Regions from separate parts of the Bacillus sp. SSR7 genome, predicted to be linked through region 2. Evidence: predicted binding sites of a transcription regulator. Region 2 holds the regulator's gene; the other holds the start of a gene.
The links. The regulator NrdR, encoded in region 2, represses ribonucleotide reductase genes. The targets are predictions, from matches to a motif close to AACACNATATATNGTGTT.

Region 1: the regulator NrdR is predicted to act here: its motif matches at 4,393-4,410, upstream of AC0NJG_RS11930 (anaerobic ribonucleoside triphosphate reductase).

Annotation. Positions count from the first base shown of each region.
Region 1 is NZ_JBVVXV010000005.1:93,359-102,578, reverse strand. Features, by position in the region: gene AC0NJG_RS11945 (S1C family serine protease) at 1-1,143, opposite strand, end outside; gene AC0NJG_RS11940 (response regulator transcription factor) at 1,346-2,023, opposite strand; gene nrdG (anaerobic ribonucleoside-triphosphate reductase activating protein) at 2,042-2,494, opposite strand; gene AC0NJG_RS11930 (anaerobic ribonucleoside triphosphate reductase) at 2,491-4,350, opposite strand; gene plsY (glycerol-3-phosphate 1-O-acyltransferase PlsY) at 4,576-5,172, shown strand; gene AC0NJG_RS11920 (HesB/YadR/YfhF family protein) at 5,281-5,571, shown strand; gene AC0NJG_RS11915 (acyl-CoA thioesterase) at 5,598-6,017, opposite strand; gene AC0NJG_RS11910 (glycoside hydrolase family 18 protein) at 6,127-7,419, shown strand; gene tlp (small acid-soluble spore protein Tlp) at 7,448-7,645, opposite strand; gene sspN (acid-soluble spore protein SspN) at 7,745-7,879, opposite strand; gene AC0NJG_RS11895 (FbpB family small basic protein) at 7,923-8,066, opposite strand; gene AC0NJG_RS11890 (DAPG hydrolase family protein) at 8,655-9,152, shown strand.
Region 2 is NZ_JBVVXV010000017.1:31,423-40,642, forward strand. Features, by position in the region: gene thrS (threonine--tRNA ligase) at 1-1,059, opposite strand, end outside; T-box leader at 1,107-1,335, opposite strand; gene ytxC (putative sporulation protein YtxC) at 1,367-2,248, opposite strand; gene dnaI (primosomal protein DnaI) at 2,529-3,467, opposite strand; gene AC0NJG_RS23450 (replication initiation and membrane attachment family protein) at 3,501-4,907, opposite strand; gene nrdR (transcriptional regulator NrdR) at 5,035-5,496, opposite strand; gene speD (adenosylmethionine decarboxylase) at 5,781-6,164, opposite strand; gene AC0NJG_RS23465 (glyceraldehyde-3-phosphate dehydrogenase) at 6,552-7,580, opposite strand; gene coaE (dephospho-CoA kinase) at 7,690-8,292, opposite strand; gene ytaF (sporulation membrane protein YtaF) at 8,344-8,976, opposite strand; gene mutM (DNA-formamidopyrimidine glycosylase) at 9,049-9,220, opposite strand, start outside.

The DNA of each region.
Region 1 (9,220 bases), on a different contig from region 2:
TTTCTTCTCATATAAATATTTACGGAATTGAAGAGCATTCTCTACTTTTTGATTATCTAATGCTACTACAATATCATATTGCTCTAAACCAGCTTTTTCGGCCGGTGATATTGGGTAAATTTTACCTAATACAACACCATTCGTTACTTCTTTCGGTACTTTCAATTGATTTACTGCATAAGCTTGCACATCTTCTAATGAAACAACACCTACTCCAAGGGCTGGACGTTTCACTACTCCGTCTTTTTCAAGTGATTCAATAACTGGCTTTGCGATATTAATTGGAATAGCAAATCCAATTCCTTCAACTTCTTGTTGTGCAATTTTACTTGAATTAATCCCAATTATTTCACCGTTTTGGTTAAATAACGCACCACCACTATTACCAGGATTGATCGCTGCATCTGTTTGAATAACTTGTGCTTGCCAATCTGGACGTTTGTCCCCATCAATATCAACTGGAATTTCACGTTCTTTACTACTGATTATACCTTCCGTTACACTTCCATCAAACCCTAGTGGGTTACCAATCGCAATTGCTTTTTCACCCGCACGGATTTTACTTGAATCACCTAAAGTGGCAACTTTATTTACATTAGATCCATCAATTTCTACAACCGCTAAATCTAACCAAGGGTCTTTCCCTACAAGCTTTGCATCTACTTTTTTACCATCACTTAGTTTTACAGCAAGTTTATTTGCTCCATCTACTACGTGGTTGTTTGTTACAATATATGCTTTATTTCCTGCTTTTTTATAAATCACACCTGACCCTGAACCAGCTTGTTGTTCTTGACCTGTCGGTTGCATTGCAAATGGATCAATGCTTTGTTGCATATTAATAACACCTACAACAACATCTTTCGCGCCTTCAATCATCCCAGGTAAATCAGTCTCATTTTTTGCTTTATTGACAACAGGAACTACAGTACCTTCTACTTTCGAATCTGAACTAAATGATGATACCGCCGCTCCATTATTTTGAGCCCATGGCATATATGGTGCTGCAAAACTAATTGAAACAGCCCCAACTACAGCTCCGACTAAACCTGTGAAAAAATAACCTTTTTTACTTCCTGATTTTCTCACTTCTCTCGTTTCACTATGCTCTTCATTTAAATTTGGTCCGTCGTAATATCCCATGTTTACTTCCCCTCTCTGGTGAATTCGTATTTTCAGTATAGTCACGTTTTGTGTCCTTCTTGTGAACTCATCGTGAAATCCAATTAAAAAAATACTCTTATCTAACATTGTAGACAAGAAATGTATTTTTTGTACATTCTGCCTGCCAAAGAGGATATAAAAATCGACATTTCCCTAGGCTAAAGTACACAATCCGTTACGATTATTCTTCAAACTTATAACCTACTCGAATAACAGTACCAATATGCTTCGCTTTATCTCCTAGCTTATTTCGTAGTTTTTTAATATGAGTATCAACCGTTCGGTCATCACCGTAATAATCATATCCCCATAACTGATCTAATAAATGTTGACGTGATAACACAATTCCTTTGTTCTCCATTAAATAAACGAGAAGTTCAAATTCTTTATGTGTTAATATAATTTCTTCTCCATCTACTAAAACGGTTCTAGATAGACGATTCACTTCTATTCCAGCTAAAGACATAGCATTTTCTTCTGCTACTCCTACCACGCCATCCGCACGTTTCAATAACGTCTTCGCACGAGCTACTAATACTTTCGGGCTAAAAGGTTTTGTTACATACTCATCTGCACCTAATTCGAACCCTAGTAATGTATCATCCTCATCCGAACGTGCTGTTAGCATAATAATTGGTACTGCTGATTCTTTTCTAATTCGTCTACAAACAGACCATCCATCTATTTCTGGTAACATAATATCTAACATAATTAAATCAATTTCATGCTCTGCAAATAATTCTAGCGCTTTTTTTCCGTCTTCTGCTTCGATCACTTCAAAGCCTTCGTTACGAAAATAATCACTAACAATTTCACGTAATCTTCTTTCATCTTCAACAAGTAATACTGTTTTATTCATATCATCTATCCCGCCTTTTTACTCTTTCAATCGAATAATACGTTGATTGGAGCTTCCGCGAAATGGAAGTGTTAAATCTTTTTTCTCGATTTCAAATCTTCCATCGACTAAAACATCCCCATAATGTAACAACTCTATCATATCATTATTTTGAGAACTCTGTATCTCTTCTAACGTATAACCTGTATACATCCATAGATTTTTTTTCAAATCCTTCACAGCTTTTGCTATTTTTTTCACTTCAGCAGCTTGAAAAAATGGATCCCCACCTGAAAATGTTACATCAGTTAATGGATTACTTGCAATCTCTTTCACAATTTCTTCTACTGTCATTTCAGTTCCATTACAAATATTCCACGATTTCGGATTATGGCAACCGAAACAACGATGCGGACAGCCCGCAAAAAACACGACTGTCCGCAACCCTTCTCCATCTACTACACTATCATGAATGATGTTCATCACTTTCATTTATGCTTCACCCGATCCATCTCTTCACTACGTTTCGCACTATTCCACTTCGACATATCTCCTACAAGATAACCTGTTATGCGGCGAATTCTTTCTATATTGGCCTCATCTTCATTTCCGCAGCTTGGACATTCATTTCCGATAACTCCGTGATAACTGCAGCACTTACAACGGTCAACAGGATGATTAATTGAACCGTATCCAACGCCATGTTCTGCCATCGCTTGCACAATTTGTTTTAACGCCTTCTTGTTATGCATAGCTGCTCCGTCTAGTTCAATATACGTAATGTGCCCCCCGTTACATAGAGCATGGAAAGGTCCTTCTAAACGAATTTTATTTATCGCTTGCATGTTATAGTAAACTGGGATATGGAATGAATTCGTATAATAATTATGGTTCGTTATACCGCTAATCACGCCAAATTCTTCCCTATCCTTTTTCACAAACTTCCCCGATAACCCTTCTGCAGGAGTTGCAATGACTGAGAAATTCAGTTCATGTTCTTCTGTCGCTTTATCCATTCTATCTCTCATAAAGGAAATAATTTCATATCCGAGTTTCCATGATTCTTCATCTTCTCCGTGATGCTTTCCTGTTAAAGCTACTAAACACTCCGCAAGACCGATAAAACCAAGACTTAACGTCCCTTGCTTTAAAATCGATGCTACAGAATCTTCAGGCTGTAACTTTTCTCCACCGCGCCATACGCCCTGTGAATATAAAAATCGAAAATCTCTTGCTCGCTTCGTACATTGATACTCAAATCTCTCTAATAATTGCTGGATTCCTACATCTAAGTAATAATTTAACGCTTCAAAAAACGCTTCTTGTGAACCACTAATGAGCGCTAATTTCACTAAGTTAATAGACGTAAAGGATAAATTCCCTCTTCCAATCGCCGTTTCTTCTCCATGTATGTTAGACATAACACGAGTACGACATCCCATGTAACATACTTCACTTTCCGGTCTTCCATCATAATACACAGCATTAAATGGCACATCTAAAAATGAAAAGTTAGGGAATAATCGTTCAGCCGTTGTCTCTAACGCTAATTCAAATAAATCATAGTTCGGATTACTTTCTACAAAGTTCACACCTTTTTTCATTTTAAAAATTTGAATAGGAAAAATTGGTGTTTCCCCTTTACCAAGACCAGCTTGTGTCGCTTTTAAAAGTTGTTTAATTAAAAGTCTTCCTTCTTTCGATGTGTCTGTTCCATAATTAATAGAAATAAACGGTACTTGCCCCCCGCCCCTACTATGCATACTATTTGAATTATGAATGAAAGCTTCACAAGCCTGATACGTATCATTTTCTGTTTCTTTCCACGCAAATTCTTCTATTTGTTCTTTCGTAAGCGGATATGACTGTAATCGTTTCTTATGTCTCTCTACTGTTTTTCTCACATATGGAGCTAAATCAACATCAAAGAGTGCAAACGATTGACCACCGTGCTGCATATTTTGATTCGCTTGAAAAATAATAGATGAAAGAGCTAATGCACTTTTAATGTCTTGCGGTTGTCTCATATGTCCATGTCCGGTATGAAAACCGTTCGCAAGCATTTGCGCTAACGGAATTTGTGAACAAGTCGTCGTTCCTGTCGCATAAAAATCTAAATCATGTGGATATAATATATTTTCATTTATCGCTTTTTTCACTTGATCTGACAATAAATTTTCAACAGCGTAATATTTCGCACTCTCAGATGCGAACGTTCCCATTACTCCCATCGGAGAGCGGCCATCTACATTTGCATTTTCTTGCATTAAATCTTGTTCATTGCCGTGGACTATTGTCTCAAACACTTTCATTAATTCTTCTTCTCCACGTGTATTATTTTGTAACATTTATAACCCTCCACCAATATGTTGTTGTCTTTTGATTAAAATGTTACTACATATAGTCTTAGTGTTTCTGTGAGAAATGTAACATTACTGTGAAATTTTTTTCACGAAATAATGAATTTTTCATTTACAAAAAAGAAATGTGCTCTTTACAAATGTATGGTACAATATACGGGAAAAACTCTTTTTACCCTTTATCAACACATTTGAATAAAGGAGACTGAACTTATGGTTACTACATATCTTTTATTTATCGTTGCCTACTTACTTGGCTCGATTCCATTTGCACTAGTCGTTGGAAAGATTGGTTATGGAATTGACATTCGTGAGCACGGAAGCGGTAATTTAGGCGGAACAAATACATTCCGCACACTAGGGAAAAAAGCAGGTTTTATCGTTACAATTGCTGACATTTTAAAAGGTACATTAGCAACGAGTCTACCGATTATTTTCGCGTTAGACGTTCATCCACTATGGTTCGGATTAGCAGCTGTTCTTGGACATGTGTATCCGATTTTCGCGAAATTCCGTGGTGGTAAAGCAGTTGCAACTTCTGCTGGCGTGCTATTATGCTACTCACCAGTTGTTTTTGCAATATTAGCTGTTGTCTTTTTCAGCCTTTTATTTACAACAAGATACGTATCACTTTCTTCTATGGTAACAGCTGTCGTTGCCGTTATCGCATCAATTGTTAGCGGGGATAAAATCTTCATTATTGCGATGTGTTTATTAGCAGGTATGGTTATTTATAAACACCGTGCAAATATTGGACGAATTATAAATAAAACTGAACCGAAAGCAAACTTTTCAAAAAAGCAAAAATAAGATCGTAACCCACATAACGCAAAAAGAAAACGTGAAGCATATTAATAGCGTCTTTTTGCGTTATTTTTTATACTAAAGAAAAAGCAACATAATTTGGAGGAACTATACATGAATCTTTCCGTAACAAAAGAAGCAGCACAATGGTATAAAAACGAATTAAACTTACAATCGGGTGAAACACTGCGCCTTTTCGTACAATATGGCGGTTGCAGTACTGTGCAAAAAGGACTTTCTTTAGGTATTCGTAAAGATGATCCTGCACATCCTGCTGTTCAAACTCAAGAAGAAGGTATTAACTTCTTTATTGAAGGCGATGATGAGTGGTTCTTCGATGGACATAATTTATCTGTTACATTTAACGACGGTGATGATTTCCCGCAATTTAATTATGAAAAATAAAAAACGTGGCATCTGCCACGCTTTTTTTATTTTTTCTTAATTTCCTCATATTTCGCATACCACTCAGGATAGAACTTTTTAAATGATACGGGCCTGAATCCTTCTTTTTTCGCGCAAATATTTGTCGTACTTGCAGTAATACAAAGATCACCTTCACCATTATAAATTTCATATCCATATACAACGCGAAGCGGGCTCACAGTGTCCACCCACGTTTTCACAATTGCTTTTTCACCGTAACGCATCGCTTTACGGTATGAAATTTGCAAGTCTAACACAGGAGAAATAATCCCCTCTTTCTCCATTTCAACATAGGAAAATCCTAAATCTTGTATAAGTTTTGTACGGCCTAATTCAAGCCACACTAAATAGTTTGAATGGTAAACAACACCCATTTGATCTGTTTCCGCATAACGGATTTCAACTTCATGTTCTGCTACAAACATATGTATTCGCCTTCTTTCACTTCTGCTACCTTGCATACATTTAATCATAATACAGTGACATCAAAAATAAAATAAAAACAGTGAATCTTTTCCCGAAAGGAGCAAACATATGATTCAAATTGTAACGGTTCGGAGCGGTGATAGCGTATATAGCTTGGCATCTAAATATGGGTCAACACCTGACGAGATAGTAAAAGACAATGGGCTCAATCCAGCTGAAACACTCGTTGTTGGTCAGGCACTAATTGTGAATACGAAAGGAAATAATTATTATGTACAGCCTGGCGACAGCTTATATCGAATCTCTCAAACATATAACGTTCCTCTCGCTAGTTTAGCTAAAGTGAATAACTTATCTTTAAAATCCATTCTCCACGTTGGACAGCAATTATATATACCGAAAGGGACGCAACGTGCAGTAGAATCCATCGCCTATTTACAACCTTCCACTATACCCATTAAAGAAAGTTTAGTTAATGCTACACGTGCTATTAATCCATTTTTAACATACTTAGCTTACTTCAGCTTCGAGGCAAAAAGAGATGGTACGTTAAAAGAACCAACTGAAACAGCTAAAATCGCTAATATTGCAACGCAAGGTAATACCATCCCTATGCTCGTTATTACGAACATCGAAAACGGAAATTTCAGTGCCGATCTGACATCAGTTATTTTACGGGACGCAACAATCCAAAACAAATTTATTACAAATATTTTGCAAACTGCTGAGAAGTACGGTATGCGAGATATTCATTTTGATTTTGAGAGTGTTGCACCCGAAGATCGCGAAGCGTATAATCGTTTTTTACGAAATGTGAAAACACGCTTACCTAACGGATACACATTAAGTACAACGCTTGTACCGAAAACAAGTTCCAATCAAAAGGGAAAATTCTTCGAAGCTCACGATTATAAAGCACAAGGACAAATTGTTGATTTCGTCGTCATTATGACATATGACTGGGGATGGCAGGGCGGACCACCGATGGCAATCTCTCCTATCGGTCCTGTAAAAGAAGTACTTCAATACGCAAAATCTCAAATGCCTCCTCAAAAAATTATGATGGGGCAAAATTTATACGGATTCGATTGGAAACTTCCGTTCAAACAAGGAAACCCACCAGCAAAAGCAATTAGCTCTGTCGCAGCTGTTGCACTAGCTCGTAAATACAATGTTCCGATCCGTTATGATTTCACAGCTCAGGCTCCTCATTTCAATTATTTCGATGAAAATGGTGTACAACACGAAGTTTGGTTTGAAGATTCACGGTCTGTTCAAAGTAAGTTCAATTTAATGAAAGAACAAGGTATTGGCGGTATTAGCTACTGGAAGATCGGTTTACCATTCCCACAAAATTGGCGTTTACTCGTTGAAAACTTTACGATTACGAAAAAGGGCTGACAAAAGTCAGCCCTTTTTGTACATTCTGTTAAGATTCATCTTTGATTTCACTTTTTAATGAGTCAATACTTTCTAAACGTCTTTGATTTTTTGCTTCAATAGCAGAACGATCTTTTTCATTAGAAAGTTCCGCTGTTTCTTTTGCTTCATTAAAGTTATCAATTGTATTTTGCACCATTTCTTGTAACTTTTCAGCGTTATCACTTCGATTATCTGGATTTGGCATGTACTTCCCTCCTAATATTGTATATACACACCATCTTAAGTTACCTATCTTCCCTCAAATTTATACATAAAAAAGGAGAATACAATATTCTCCTTTTCTTTAACCGTTATCAACAATCGGTTGTTTACCCGTTTGGTCTTGCATTTGCTTTCCTTTATTGCCACCAGCTTTTTTTGATTGTGTTCCAATATGATTCGGTGCAAAGTCTTTTGAATTCTTTTTCGGATTACCCATTACTATCGCCTCCTTAACAGTAGTATCGTACTAGTGTTAAGAATTATTCAGCTTGCTTAAAAAGTTTCATTTCATAACGTTTTTCAATACGCTCTTCAATGCGATCGATTGCATCGCGATCGCTTAATAATTGTTGTTTATTTTCTTTCACAAGCTCGTCAAACGATTTACGGCGACTTCTTCTCATGCTGTTCACCCTCTCTCCTTCGCATTCTTACTATACATAGTATGAGCAAAGCAAAAACTCTTTAATCAGATTTGCAAGAAAATTTTATTTTTTAGTACTCCTAAAAAACTCTGTGTACAATAAATTGCAACACTCACGAAATCTGGACACATATCAAAACACCTAAACCATCCGCTGCAATTCACTTGGTACTTTTGACATATTCCCAGAATGGTATCCTTCTTTATATATAACGATAAGTTTGATTAATCCATATCTTAATTCGAAAAATATTTTAACTTCCAAGCAAATGTCCCTAGACTAAAATTGGCTTTAGTTGTATTATCCTTTATCGTATACAATCCACTCCTTTTTCATATATTAATTTAGTTCGTGCATTACGTATTACTTCTTTAGTACGAGCTATACGTAACTTAGTGTCTTCTCCCCCCAATTTTTACCTCATAAATTTTTTTAGACATATTTTTATAAAGTGTTCAAAATACAACAGATCGGCTATTTCTGTTTATTGAACACATGAAATATGCAAACTATAATAACAATATAAATAACCAACACTATGTTGATTAAAAAATAGGAGGCACTAAAATGAAAAACCAAGTATCAATAGTAGTTGAACATGAATTGAATAACGTAACACCAGAAATGATTGACTGGTGGTGGGACAATATTGATAACTCTGAACGATATAAACTATGGCACCCAGAAGAACATGTTGATTTTAAATGGTTAGTTGATCCTAAAGTACATGGGCATGTAGGAGCGATATCAGCTTCAATTGAATCTGCTGGGGGCGGACTAGAATTTCCGCTAAGAATTAGATGGGAAGATCCTAAAAATTGTCCTATAAGTACACATTACAGCCATGTTTTAATGGGTTCATGTTTAGATGATAATGACGATGTAATTTCGCAAGTAATACATCAATATGAAAAATCCGATAACGGTACAGTAATGACTTCTACATTCATTTTCCCGAAAGGATTACCACCATTTATTAATCTAAGTGGTTTATATAAACATAACGTAGAAGAAATGAGTGAGTTCAGTAACTTTTTACCAGAACTTTTCAAAGAAAATTTGTAAGGTAACGAAACAAATTTTCTTTGAATAAGTGACTAACTAAAAAACAAATTAGCCCCCATCATTTTAGA
Region 2 (9,220 bases):
GCTGTGAATATCGTTTTTATAAACCATCATGTGGTGAGGGCAGTTCATTGGACGAAGAACTAACTCTTCATTATCCATTTCCATTGATGGGAACATACCATCACGGTAGTGGTTCCAGTGACCAGAAGTTTCATAAAGCTCTCTGCTTCCTAGTACTGGAGTGTATACGTGATCATAGCCTAAGCTTGCTTCTTTATCAACGATGTAACGCTCGATAATACGGCGGATTGTTGCACCCTTTGGTAACCAAAGTGGTAAACCTTGTCCTACTTTTTGGCTATTAGTAAATAGTTTTAATTCTTTACCTAATTTACGGTGATCGCGCTCTTTCGCTTCTTCAAGCATACGTAAGTGCTCATCTAATTCTGCTTTCTTAACAAATGCAGTACCGTAAATACGTTGTAGCATTTTATTATTGCTATCGCCGCGCCAGTAAGCACCCGCAACGCTTAATAATTTAAATACTTTAATTTTCCCTGTAGATGGAAGGTGAACACCACGGCAAAGGTCGAAGAATTCGCCTTGCTCATAGATTGAAATAACTGCATCTTCTGGAAGATCGTTAATTAAATCTAATTTTAACTCATCGCCGATTTCTTCAAAGCGACGAATTGCTTCTGCACGTGGCACTTCATGACGAACGATTTCTAAGTTCTCGTTCACAATTTTTTGCATTTCTTTTTCGATTTTCTTGAAGTCTTCAACTGTAATTGCTTCTTCCATATCAATATCGTAGTAGAAGCCATTTTCAATTACTGGACCAATACCAAGCTCAACTTTAACATCTTTATATAAACGTTTTAACGCTTGTGCTAAAAGGTGAGCTGTTGAGTGGCGTAAAATATATAAGCCATCTTCAGAATCTAATGTAATGATAGAAACTGCACCATCTTCTTCGATTGGTGTAACAAGATCGATCATCTCATCATTTAATTTTCCAGCCACAGCTTTTTTCTTTAAGCCTGGGCTAATAGAAGCTGCGATTTCTTCAGTTGTTACGCCTTTTGGAAACTCCTTCACAGCTCCATCAGGGAAAGTAATTTTAACTACATCTGCCATCACTGGTCACTCCTCTTTTTCTCAAAATAAAAAACACTCATCCCGTAAAAAGGGACGAGTGTTGAATTCGTGGTTCCACCCTTGTTCCAATTAACATAATTGTTAATTGCTCAAGTTCAACATAACGGTGTTGTCCGTTAGCAATTACTAGAAAAACCGTTCACTGCTAAAGTTTAGAGGTGGTAAGTAATAATCCCGTACTAGGAAGCTCACACCCTAAGGCTTCCCTCTCTGAAAATCGTAGAAAACTACTCATGTCCTCATCATGACATTTCAATATATTTCATTTATGTAGGTAATTATATGCTCAAAAACTTAGAAAATCAAGGGCGTTACCTTTATTTTTTAAATTTTTCACATTGCGCTCAAACTCATGTAATCCATGTAATTGTACCCGTTCTTGAAATACATTTCGCAAAGTAATAATCATATTATGATCTTGTTCTTTCGTATATAAATAAATTTTTTTCGGCGAAATAGAAAGAAGTGGTGCAATTACTTTCGTATCAATATATACATCCTTTTGTTTTAATAAGTCTTCATCTATATATTGAACCAATTTCTCTTGTTTTAAACGTCTACCTTTATCATCATAGAAAATAAAACTTTCATCAAAAATAAGATGGACACATGACAAACGTGATTTCCGGCTACGAACTTGTTGCCGGAGTGTCTCAATAAACATTTGATATTCTTGTTCTAACTTATACTCATCAATCGCCACTTCAGCAAGCTTAGCTACCATTTCCCTATATGTACGAAGACGAAAACGAACATATGATGAAAACGAGAATGAAAGTGGATCACAAAGCCAGTTATTTAAAGAGGATTTAATATATGATTCAAATGTGTGACGTGTTAATTCACGAGCAATTCCTTTTCTTCTTCCTTTTAAAATCTCTTGTGCCATATGCAATATCTGATGACACTCTTCCTCTTCTTCATAAAAAAACTTCTCTTTTAAGATTGTATATATCCACTCATTTTGTTTCACATTCACAATGAAATATACCATTACTGGCAATAAAATCTTTTCAATATAATTTGATTCACATACTGGTATGTGAATCACCACTTTTTGTTCCTGTAAATACACACTCGTTTCCTTATATAACAGTTCCGCTCTTTTCAGTAGTTGTCTATATACATGCATAGCATCATTTTTTTCTTCGAAGCAAATTTCAATCACTTTTGTCCCCCCTTTTATCCCTGCTCTAAAGGACTGTATCTATACGTTACAAATCCTATAAGAGTCCGTCCCGCGTGAAAGTTCACTCTTAGTAGAATTACATTTCCTATCGTTAGAAAATCCACTCGATATGGCTTGCTAATTTTATATATATTAAGGGAGGGAGAAAAAAATGATACAAGCTACTAGGAATTTTCAATAAGAACTTTTCATTTTATCATTCGACTACTTTAAAAAGCGTTTAACTACGAAAAAAAGAGCAAGCTTCTCAGCTTACTCTTTACTTATGACGACGGTTTTTCCCGCCAATTGGAATTGGTTTCGCTAAATATTTAATTCGCTCCATAATACGAGCTGCTTTCATTTCTTCCGCTTCACCGCGCTGCGTATATGTTAAATGATGTTCTAGCTGTTTAAAATCAAAGTTAGACGTAAAGAACGTCGGTAAGTTTTCTAACATACGGAATTGCAAAATTGCACCGAGTACATCATCACGCACAAAGCTTGACATCGCTTCTGCTCCAATATCATCTAACATTAAAACTTGTACGCGTTTCACTGCATCAATCTTTTCCCCAATTGAATTATCTTGAATCGAACTTTTAATTTCACGTAGAAATTCAGGGAAGTATACAAGCATCGAACTTATTTTCTTTCGAGCAAGCTCATTCGCAATTGCTCCTAACAAATACGTTTTCCCTACACCAAATTTACCGTACAAATATAAACCTTGTACTTTTTTACCAGGTTCATATGTACTTAAAAACTCATTAGCTGCACCAATTGCATCAATACGCGCATCTAAATCTGAAGGGTCTAAGTTTTCCATCGTTGCTTGTAAAATATCAGTTGGCATATATACACTTTGAACGAGCTTTTCATATTTCTTCCTCTCGTCATATGCTACTTTTCTAACGCAACGATCATATTGAATATCAATCATCTTCCCTTGGATAACGAGCTTTGGCTCATATCCTTGCAGCATGTTTTTACACGAACCTAGATCCGGACAATCCGCGCAACCTACACTTTGTCCAATATATTCGTATAATTTCACAAGACTACGCTCAATCATAGACGTTGTTACTTCCCCTTTATGTTCGTCTATAAATTCTTTCACACGCGGATGTGCCATTACTTCCGCCTTTAATACTTCATATCTATTTTTAAAATTTTCATTTTCCATTAACTTTGCAAATGAATTTTGAATATGCTCCATTTTCTCACCTCAAAGAGCGTTCATTCTCTTCTATTAATCACGCTTATATTTTTTTAACACTTCTTCTAATCGTTTTCGTTCGTCCTCTAACGTACTTGCACCTTTTTCAGCACTTACATCTTTTTTCACAGTTTCTTTCTCTTGTTCTTTCGGCTCTTCTTTCAGCCAATCTGGTACCATTTCTTTTCGTACTGTTTTCTTGGATGTACGACCTTTCTTCTTCGTCTCAGCCCATTCTTGATATTGACGATTTTCTTCTTTCGCTAATGCCATCGCTTCAGCAACTGTACCGACCTTTTTACGTGCCCAATGTCCAGCAATCTTCTCCACATACGTTTTCGCAAGTTTCATATCTGAGCGTAGCATAACGTAATAAATAAGTACATTCACAACACCTGGTGTTAACTTTTGATTCATCATTACATCTTCAACAATTTGCAAGTCAGCCTTCGTTGCCTCTGCACCGCCAGAGATTTCTTTCAATAGTTGCTTTGGTGAGATTTCCTCTAACTGTTTGATTAACATCTCTTCTTGGGATGTAGGCTCTTTTTCTTTCATCATACGTGCAGCGTGAGGCTGTACTCTTTCACTTAATACAGGTAACGCTTGACCGTTTTCGAACTGATACCAATCACGTGCTCCTTTTCTAAGCCTTTCAATATCAATTGTCTGCATCTCTGTCACCGCACCAAGAACGATATTTTGCATCGATAACACATCTACATCATACACGTAAGCAAGTGTAATGACACATTCTCGCACTTGATCTGTAATCGCCTTTTTAGGAACAAGAGCGGACAAGCCGTCTACAAATAAGGAGAAATCAAAGAAATCATTCCAAACTTTTGGAGCATCTCCCTTTTCATTACTTGGCATAGCTGTCGCTTTTGGAATACGAAGATCTTCTTGCGCATGCTCAAGCTGTCCTGGATTAAACGAACCAAATACATCATTAAAAGAACGTGTAACATTTTCATACGATACAAAATCAAATTCTTCTTCTAAGAAATATTGTTTTACTTGATTATATTTTGTCCGACTCAGTCGATTGTATAAAAAGATACTTAAAACAATATCATCAAAAAACTGCTTCGGGGATAAAGGTGGTTGCAGCTCATATATAAACATTCGAATATCTTTTTCTTTCTTAATATATACTTTCAAAAGCCCAATTGCCTCTAACTTTACTCGTTCCTCATACACTTCGGGAAGTTGCATTTGCATGGTCACCATAAGGGAATGATGCGTATTCTCTTTTCCAAACACACGATCTTGCTCTAACTCTCCCCATAGCGTCATGTACAAGCTAAAAGCTCTACTACCTATTAACGGCTGATATAACATCGTTAACACTTTTCGGTCGTAATTATGCAGTAACCCTTTCGCACTTACTTTATAACGATCAATCGGCAATAGCTCCATCCATGACTGTTTTTCCATTCTTGCTTTTCCTTTCTCTCATCCAATCTTCACTATATAATTTATTAGCGAAAAAGAGCTATTAGCTTTCGCTTCTAGCTCTCTTATCTCATTATTTACGGTATGTAAAGAGAATACAATGCAGATTCTACTCTCTTTCTTTTTGCAGTATATCTTTTAATTCTTCAATAAATACATTTAAATCTTTAAATTGGCGATATACAGAAGCAAAACGCACGTAGGCAACATCATCGATATCACGTAGTTCTTCCATAACAATTTCACCAATCATATCACTCTTCACTTCTGATATACCTAAATTACGAAGTTCACGTTCCACACTTTGAGTTACTTCTTCTAATTGTCTTAAAGATACTGGTCTTTTTTCGCACGCTTTAATTAAGCCACGTAAAATCTTTTCTTTATTAAACTCTTCTCTTGTTCCTTCTTTTTTTACAACGATAAGAGGTGACTCTTCCACTCTTTCAAATGTCGTAAAGCGGCTTAAACAGCTTTCACACTCTCTCCTTCTTCGAATAGAGCGCCCCTCGTCTACCGGACGCGAATCTAACACTCTTGTACCATTATGAGAACAGGATGGACAACGCAATATATTCACTCCTTTACACTATATTCTTTATTTTTCTCTACTTACTTCATCTGACAATATATATACATTATTATATAACTCATTCTAACTCTCTTACCACTTTAAGTTTAAACACATTATGTTATCATCTCGGTTCCAAAAATAAGATGGTAGATAGAGCATTAACTTATTCGTAAGAGCTCCATTTATTCAACTAACGAGCACATCATATTTTTCCTTTTTTATAAACTAAAAAAGAGGTGCATTATACACCTCTTTACATTTTAAATCAATTATGTTCTTTTTTAAAGAGCTTTTGTTTCTCTCTGCTTAATTTCGAAGCTACCAGTGCCTCGAGGAAGCTCGATGCTCTCACGCGTTTTCGCGTTTAAACCTTCTGCAATATATTCTGCAGCAACATTTGGATCAATACGATCCCCACAAGTATAAACATCAATACTTGCGTAACCGTGCTCCGGAAAGCTATGAATTGTTAAATGTGATTCCGAGATAATTACTACTCCACTTACACCTTGTGGTGCAAATTTATGGAAAGCAACCTCACGCACTTCAGCACCAGCTCTTAGTGCTGCATCCACAAATAATTGTTCAATATACGGCATGTCATTAAGCTTGTCGAAATCGCAATCCCAAAGTTCAGCGATCACGTGACGACCCATCGTATCCATAGTATCCATTCTACAGTTCCCCCTTGTAAATTTATTCTAACTGTTCGAATTGAAAACTAATTTGCAATTTGGCTTGCTCCACTACCACGGGGGAAAGTTAGTCCAGAGAGGTCCTAACCCTTTAAGTAGTGACTACGTACCTCAGCTCTTAAGTTTACGAGTGTTAGTATACTTTGTTTATTTTCATTTTGCAACAACAGTTTTTTCGATTTTCTGTCATATTTTCCTCTTTACTTTTCCCTAAAAAAAATAAATGATTCACGAATACAGTAACCCCAACGTTTCGTGGTATGTCCACTTCTAAAAATATACTTATATAATTTTTTTCCTTTTCAGAAAAAAATAAAAAAAAGAGGGCAAATATTCACTTGCCCTCTCCTTATTCAATTAAATATGCTGCATATTTTCTTGTTTCGCTAATTCATCCACAACTAACGTTACAAGATCTACAACACGACGAGAGTAGCCCCACTCGTTATCATACCAAGCAAGTACTTTCACTTTACGATCACCCATTACCATTGTAGATAAACCATCAATAATAGCTGAGTGTGTATTTGTATTAAAGTCAATAGATACCAAAGGCTCTTCGCTGAATTCTACAATGCCTTTTAACGCACCGTTTGCAACAGTTTTGAATGCGTCGTTAATAGCTTCAACTGTTACATCGCGTTTTACATCTACTACTAAGTCAACAAGAGACACGTTTGGTGTTGGTACACGAAGTGCCATACCATGAAGTTTTCCATTTAAATGTGGAAGAACTTTTGCTAGCGCTTTCGCAGCACCTGTCGTTGTCGGAATAATTGATTGTCCGCAAGCACGTGCTCTTCTTAAATCTTTATGTGGGTTATCAATATTTTTTTGGTCATTTGTATAAGCGTGAACTGTCGTCATTAAACCGTTTTCAATTCCAAACTGCTCATCTAACACCTTCACAACAGGTGCTAAACAGTTTGTTGTACAAGATGCATTTGAAATAACAGTATGCTTTGTAATATCTAATTGGTCTTCGTTCACACCTACTACAATTGTTACATCTTCATTTTTACCAGGCGCCGTTAAAATAACTTTTTTCGCTCCAGCTTCAACGTGAAGAATTGCTTTTTCTTTTGAATTGAATTTACCAGTTGCTTCAATTACAACTTCAACACCTAAATCTGTCCAAGGCAATTCCTTTGGATCGCGATTGTTTAAAAGGCGAATCATTTTCCCATCAACTAATAAGTGATCTTCAAATGCTTCTACTGTTCCGTCAAACTTGCCGTGAACTGTATCATATTTAATTAAATGTGCTAACGTTTCAGATGGATAGCTTGCATTGATTGCTACAATTTCGAATGCGCTTTCTTTTATTGCCTGACGAAATACCATTCTCCCAATACGTCCAAATCCATTAATTGCCACACGAGTCATAATATGTTATCCCCCTTGAATGCGTTATACTATTTATCTCCAATCCCAATAATAGTATAACACAAAAAGGGGATATGTCACTAAGCATTTTCATTAATTTCACAATTTTTTAATCAATAATGTTCCAATTCTTTAAAATCACCTGTAATTGTGTTTTCGTTCCCATAATTGTGCCATCATTATTTATCACTTCATCTGCATTTTTCACTTTTTCTTCTAACGGCATTTGAGATTGAATACGAGCTGTTGCTTCTTCTTCCGAAAAATTATTTCGCTTCATTAAACGTTCTAATTGCGTATGCGGCTTAACTGCTACAACTAAAACGCGGTCAACGAGACTTGTTAATTTACTTTCAAATAAGAGAGGAATATCTAACACAACCGCTTGCGCACCTTCTTTTATGTACATTTCCTTTTGCCTATTCATTTCCTCACGCACTGCAGGATGAACAATTTTGTTTAACTGCAATCGTTTCTCTTCATTATAGAAAACGACACTTCCTAATTTCGGCCGATCCAGTTTTCCATCTTCTTGTAATACTTCCGTTCCAAATACTTCTACAATTTTGTTATATGCTGGCTTTCCTCGTTCTACAACTTCTCGCGCAATAATATCTGCATCAATAACTGGTATATTTAGCTCGCGAAACATTTGAGATACTGTACTTTTTCCGCTTGCAATACCTCCCGTTAATCCAATTACTACTGTCATCATAACCCTCCTCATAATAAAAGGCGCGAAACTAATGTTCCACGCCCGTACTTACATTTTCCAAATTCCAATAATAATGAGTAATACTCCAGGCAGGAATGTAAATTTTTGCAGCCATTTCATATTTGATAAAACCGTTCCAAGTTTCATTCCAATAAATAAAAATAAAGAACTCATCACTGCAACTAATATCGCCATCATAGCGGGTGTATACCCTAATAAAGATGCACCTATTCCAGCACCGAATGAATCTACAGAAAGAGCGATACCAAGAAGCAATGCTTCTCCTGCAGAAATGGTGCCTGATTTATCGAAATCTGCTACAGTCGGTTTCCGTAAAATTTGAATGACTAACCCAAGCGAGGCAATCTCTAACTTCCATACCTTCTCCTCTTGCTTCGGTTCTTCTTTTTTCTCACTTCGAAAAAATTGGTATAATACCCAAATTCCTATTCCAATAAGAACAAGCCCACCGATACGCGTTGCGATAACAGGTGAAAATACTTTCGCGATCATATGTCCAATTCCCATTGAAACAAGCATAACAGCCGCTGAACACATTCCGATAATTACAATTGATCTTAGTGGAATTCTTACGCTTCTTAAACCATAGGTTAGCCCTACACTACAGCTATCTAAGCTTAATGTAAAAGCTAATAAAATAAGAGATAAATAAAGGTACATCGGTAAGCTCCTCCCTTATACATAGCTCTGCTGTATGTATATGACAAATGCCTATCCGATGTTATCTCTTTTCTATATTCTTGGCTGACAAATTGGGCAGTAATGCGTTCCTCTTCCGCCAACAACTGTTTTTTCTAATATCGTACCGCAAGTCACACACGGTTCTCCTTTTTTTCCATATACATTTAGAAGTTCTTGGAATGAGCCAATTTGCCCTTGTGAGTTGATATACGTTCGAATTGTA